2 regions of the Enterobacter cloacae complex sp. 385G4 genome follow, and region 1 is predicted to be linked to the other one. Evidence: predicted binding sites of a transcription regulator. Region 1 holds the regulator's gene; the other holds the start of a gene.

Region 1 (3,110 bases):
TGCGGGCGCATCAGCACCGACAGCTCTCTGCGTACATCAGGGCGTTCACCCGCACTGCCTTTTGGCAGGGAGAAGAACAACGCCACCATCGCGACCACGCCCAATCCGGCCGTCGCCAGGAAGGACATCCGCCAGCCAATGACCTCGCCCAGCCAGGTTGCCGCAGGAACACCGCCGATGTTAGCGATGGTCAGCCCCATAAACATGGTGGCCACGGCGCTGGCCTGCTTGTGTTTTGGCACCACGCTTGCGGCCACGACCGAGCCCAGACCAAAGAAAGCACCGTGGTTGAGGCTGGTCAGAATGCGCGACAGCATCAGAGTGGTGTAATCCGGCGAAATGGCCGAAAGCACGTTGCCCAGGGTGAAAATCGCCATCAGGAAAATCAGCGCATTGCGGCGCGCACGGTGCGAAAGCAGAAGCGTCATCAGCGGCGCTCCCACCATCACGCCGATGGCGTAGGCGCTGATTAACATCCCGGCGGCCGGGATCGAGACGTCCACGCCACGGGCGATAACGGGCAGTAACCCCATCGGGGAGAATTCAGTGGTGCCAATCCCAAAAGCGCCAATCGCCAGGGCCAGCAGGGGAAAATTGATTTTCATGCGTCAACTCCGGATGCCGTGTCATGTGGTGACACAGAACAAAGAAGCGGAAAGCATGACATCAATCACAAAAAATGAGAAGTTAACAAAATGGCAAAAGATTTTTGCCAGAGAAGTAACAATCGGAGCGTTCGGGAGGGAGAAGACTCCCCCCGCGTAAATCAATGCAGCGCAGCCGTCAGGCCAGCCGCCACAATCAGCGCCAGCACAATAACGGTGGTGAACAGCGAAAACTTCAGATCGGAACTCATCAATTTTTCTCCTTTTAATCCCCCCACGAAAAGTGAGCTTGCTCATTTTTGCACAGTTTACGTCAAAAATCTTCCTGGATTTAAGCTGATAAACACTTTACCTCTTCCCCTTTTCATCAAGATAGGCCAAAATTCCACGCTAAATTTATTAGCGTACCGGCCATTGACCCCCTCCTGACGTCCCGTGTCGTTTTCCCGGCGTGCCGCAATTCAAAATTGCGTGATAAGGGTGAGAGAAGGCAAACGTTTACCTTCAAGTTTTTCAGGAGTTTAGGATATGGTCTGGAGTGACATTTAATGGCAACAATTAAAGACGTAGCAAAACGCGCAAACGTTTCCACTACAACCGTATCACATGTAATTAACAAAACCCGTTTTGTGGCGGAAGAGACGCGCAACGCCGTCTGGGCAGCGATCAAAGAGCTGCACTACTCGCCGAGCGCGGTTGCGCGGAGCCTCAAGGTTAATCACACCAAGTCTATTGGTCTGCTGGCGACCAGCAGCGAAGCGGCCTATTTTGCCGAGATCATTGAAGCGGTAGAAAAAAACTGCTTCCAGAAAGGCTATACCCTGATTCTCGGCAACGCCTGGAACAGCATTGAAAAACAGCGCGCCTACCTGTCGATGATGGCGCAAAAGCGCGTGGACGGCCTGCTGGTGATGTGTTCAGAGTACCCGGAATCCGTGCTGTCGATGCTGGAAGAGTATCGCCATATCCCTATGGTGGTGATGGACTGGGGCGAAGCGCGCGCCGACTTCACCGACTCCGTTATCGATAACGCCTTCGAAGGCGGTTACATGGCGGGCCGTTATCTGATCGAACGCGGCCACCGCGAGATTGGCGTGATCCCGGGTCCGCTGGAACGCAACACCGGCGCGGGCCGCCTGGCCGGTTTTATGAAAGCGATGGAAGAAGCGCTAATCACCGTGCCGGAAAACTGGATCGTGCAGGGCGACTTTGAGCCGGAATCAGGCTACCGCGCGATGCAGCAGATCGTCTCCCAGCCTCACCGTCCAACCGCCGTTTTCTGCGGGGGCGACATCATGGCGATGGGCGCCCTCTGTGCGGCCGACGAGCTGGGTCTGCGCGTACCGCAGGACATCTCCGTGATCGGGTATGACAACGTGCGCAACGCGCGCTTCTTCACGCCAGCGTTAACCACCATTCACCAGCCGAAAGATTCACTGGGTGAAACCGCCTTCAATATGCTGCTGGACAGGATCGTCAACAAGCGTGAAGAGTCACAGTCCATTGAAGTTCACCCTCGCCTCATCGAACGCCGTTCCGTTGCGGATGGCCCGTTCCGCGACTACCGTCGTTAAGCTCATTGCGGAGCCAGTCAGTCTGGCTCCCGCAGCCACTCCCGGTTAAGCGTTTCGCTGTCCCCCAGATAGTCCAGCAGCCAGGCCATCGCCGGCGAGACATCATTTTGTTGCCAGGTGAGGCAGCAGGCCGCATCCGGGAACGGATTCTCCAGCGTTAGCTCAACCCACTCACCGGTGTCGATTCGCGGACGTGCAAAATGGGCGGGCACCATGCCTACGCAGAGCCCGGCACTGAGGCACGTCGCCGACGATCCCCAGTCAGGGGCGACAACCCGCCGCTGGTTGTCCAGCAGCCAGGTAATTCGCTTCGGCAGCGAGCGGGAGGTATCTTCCAGCACCAGCGACGGCCAACTGCGCAGCGTATCGTCGCTCAGCGGCCCTTCCGTCGCCGCCAGGGGATGATCGCTTGCCACCACGCATTTCCAGCTCAGCATCCCCATATCGCGAAAGGCGTAACGTCCCCCGACCGGGATCGCCTGGGTCGCGCCAATCGCCATCTCTACCCTGCCGTCCGCCAGCGCATCCCAGACGCCGTTGAACACCTCCTGCGAGACCCGCAGTTCTACGTCAGAGAAATGCCGATAAAAATCGACAATCATCTGCCGGGTGCGCTCGGGCTTAACGATGTAATCCACCGCAATGGAAAGGTGGCCCCGCCAGCCGTTCGCGATCTGCTGGCACTGCTCGCGGGTGATCTGCATTTTTTTGATAACAGAACGCCCTTCCTTTAAAAACCACGCCCCTGCGGGCGTTAATTCAACATCACGATGCCGCCGTTCAAACAGCGGTACCGCCAGCCACTCCTCAAGCTGTCGCACAGTATAGCTGATGGCCGAAGGGACGCGGTGCAACTCCTGCGCCGCTCCGCTAAAGCTGCCATTACGCGCGACAGCATCGACCACTTCAAGAGAATAATCTGACCACATTT
Region 2 (3,110 bases), 1.3 Mb from region 1:
CGGTGCAGGGCAACGGCTGGCGCTTTAGCGATGCGCAGGGCGTGCTGGAGAATCTGCCGCTGCCGCAGGTGCCACAGCCGAACGCGGCAACCGCGCTGGCGGCACTGCGCGCCAGCGGATTAGCTGTAAGTGAGCAGGCGATCCGTGACGGCATTCAGAATGCGCTGCTGCCGGGGCGTTTCCAGATAGTCAGCGAGTCACCGCGTCTGATTCTGGATGTGGCGCACAACCCACATGCGGCGGCGTATCTCGCAGGACGTCTCAAATCGTTACCAAAAACCGGGCGCGTGCTGGCGGTTATCGGTATGCTTCATGATAAAGATATCGGCGGCACCCTGGCCTGCATGGAGAGTGTGGTCGATAGCTGGTATTGTGCTCCTCTGGAGGGGCCGCGCGGTGCGACTGCTGAGCAGTTGATGGAACATCTCGGTAAAGGTGCAATCTACAGTAGCGTGGCGCAGGCCTGGCATGCCGCGATGGCGGATGCAAAACCAGAAGATACCGTGCTGGTGTGTGGCTCTTTCCACACGGTGGCACATGTCATGGAAGTGATGGACGCGGGGAGAACCGGTGGCGAGTAAGTTTCAGAACCGTTTAACAGGAACCATTGTGCTGGTCGCGCTCGGGGTGATTATTCTTCCCGGGCTGCTCGACGGGCAGAAAAAACATTATCAGGACGAGTTTGCAGCCATTCCGCTGGTGCCGAAGCCGGGCGACCGCGATGAGCCGGATATGCTGCCTGCGGCGACTCAGGCGCTGCCTGCTCAGCCGCCTGAAGGGGCGGCGGAAGAAGTTCGCGCGGGCGATGCCGCTGCACCGTCACTCGACCCGTCGCGTCTGGCGGCGAATAACAACATCGAGATCGATCCGGTACCGGTAGAGAAGCCTAAGCCTGCTGAAAAACCGAAGCCGGTAGAGAAACCGCAGCCGAAGCCTCAGCAACAGCGAGATAAAGCAGCAGAGCAGCTTGCTGCAGCGTCTGAAACTCCACCACCTGCGAAGCAAGACGCAGCGCCGACCGGCAAAGCCTACGTTGTGCAGCTGGGTGCGCTGAAAAACGCCGATAAAGTCAACGAGGTTGTGGGTAAACTGCGCAGCGCGGGCTATCGCGTTTACACTTCACCTTCCACGCCGGTACAGGGTAAAATTACCCGTATCCTCGTGGGGCCGGAGGCGTCGAAAGACAAGCTGAAAGGGTCGTTGGGCGAGCTGAAGCAGATCTCCGGGCTGAGTGGTGTGGTGATGAGCTACAGCGCGAACTAAGTACGACCTGCTCCTTTAGAGAGAGGCGATAAGCCACGGCGTTGAACATTTTTTCAGCGCCTTTTTTATTTACGCGCGGGAAGGAAATCCCTACGCAAACGTTTTCTTTTTCTGTTAGAATTCGCCCCGAATTGGATGACAGGGCGTTTAATCGTGGGACACATATGGTCTGGATTGATTACGCCATCATTGCGGTGATTGGTTTTTCCTGTCTGGTTAGCCTGATCCGTGGCTTTGTTCGTGAAGCGTTATCGCTGGTAACCTGGGGTTGTGCTTTCTTTGTTGCCAGTCATTACTACACTTACCTGTCTGTCTGGTTCACGGGCTTTGAAGATGAACTGGTCCGAAATGGAATCGCCATCGCGGTGCTGTTTATCGCGACGCTGATTGTCGGCGCTATCGTGAATTACGTGATAGGTCAGCTGGTCGAGAAAACCGGTCTGTCAGGAACGGACAGGGTACTCGGGATCTGTTTCGGGGCATTACGAGGCGTGCTGATTGTGGCCGCGATCCTGTTCTTCCTGGATACCTTCACCGGGTTCTCCAAAAGCGAAGACTGGCAAAAATCGCAGCTCATTCCAGAGTTCAGCTTCATCATCAGATGGTTCTTTGACTATCTGCAAAGCTCGTCGAGTTTTTTGCCCAGGGCATAAACCCTGAGATGTGGCTTAACGAGGAAAAGACGAATGTGCGGTATTGTCGGTATCGCCGGTTTCATGCCGGTAAACCAGTCGATTTATGACGCGTTAACGGTGCTTCAGCACCGTGGGCAGGATGCTGCGGGTATCATCACCATTGATGCAAACAACTGCTTCCGTTTACGTAAGGCCAATGGCCTGGTAAACGATGTGTTTGAAGCCCGCCATATGCAGCGTCTGCAAGGTAATATGGGGATCGGTCACGTTCGTTATCCTACTGCTGGCAGTTCCAGCGCCTCTGAGGCACAGCCTTTCTACGTCAACTCACCGTATGGCATCACGCTTGCCCATAACGGCAACCTGACCAACGCTCATGAGCTGCGTAAGAAGCTGTTCGAAGAGAAACGTCGCCACATTAATACCACCTCTGATTCAGAAATCCTGCTCAATGTGTTCGCCAGCGAGCTGGATAACTTCCGTCACTACCCGCTGGAAGCAGACAATATCTTCGCTGCCATTGCCGCGACCAACCGCCAGATCCGCGGTGCGTACGCCTGCGTGGCGATGATCATCGGTCACGGCATGGTCGCCTTCCGCGATCCAAACGGCATTCGTCCGCTGGTGCTGGGCAAGCGCGACCTCGGCGATGGCCGTACCGAATATATGGTTGCCTCTGAGAGCGTGGCGCTGGATACCCTGGGCTTCGAATTCCTGCGCGACGTTGCGCCGGGCGAAGCGGTGTATATCACCGAGAAGGGCCAGCTGTTCACCCGGCAGTGTGCCGACAACCCGGTCAGCAACCCGTGCCTGTTTGAATACGTCTATTTTGCCCGTCCGGATTCGTTCATCGACAAGATTTCCGTCTACAGCGCGCGCGTCAATATGGGCACGAAGCTCGGCGAGAAGATTGCCCGCGAGTGGGACGATCTCGACATCGACGTGGTGATTCCTATCCCGGAAACCTCCTGCGATATCGCCCTGGAGATCGCCCGCATTCTGGACAAGCCGTACCGTCAGGGCTTCGTGAAGAACCGCTACGTTGGCCGCACGTTTATCATGCCGGGCCAGCACCTGCGCCGTAAGTCCGTGCGCCGCAAGCTGAACGCCAACCGCGCGGAATTCCGCGACAAAAACGTTCTGCTGGTGGATGACTCCATCGTTCGTGGCACCACCTCTGAGCAGATTATCGAGATGGCGCGCGAAGCGGGT

The links. Region 1 encodes PurR, which represses purine synthesis genes. Its sites were predicted from a motif close to CANGCAAACGTTTGCNTG; they were not measured.
Region 2: a site for PurR is predicted at 1,355-1,372, ahead of cvpA (colicin V production protein). Genes of this name have one in related genera too.

What each region holds. Positions count from the first base shown of each region.
Region 1 is NZ_JBXWDD010000001.1:292,420-295,529, reverse strand. Features, by position in the region: gene AC2FAJ_RS01590 (MFS transporter) at 1-605, opposite strand, end outside; gene cydH (cytochrome bd-I oxidase subunit CydH) at 767-856, opposite strand; gene purR (HTH-type transcriptional repressor PurR) at 1,154-2,179, shown strand; gene punR (DNA-binding transcriptional activator PunR) at 2,197-3,108, opposite strand.
Region 2 is NZ_JBXWDD010000001.1:1,578,968-1,582,077, reverse strand. Features, by position in the region: gene folC (bifunctional tetrahydrofolate synthase/dihydrofolate synthase) at 1-581, shown strand, start outside; gene dedD (cell division protein DedD) at 571-1,263, shown strand; gene cvpA (colicin V production protein) at 1,428-1,916, shown strand; gene purF (amidophosphoribosyltransferase) at 1,950-3,110, shown strand, end outside.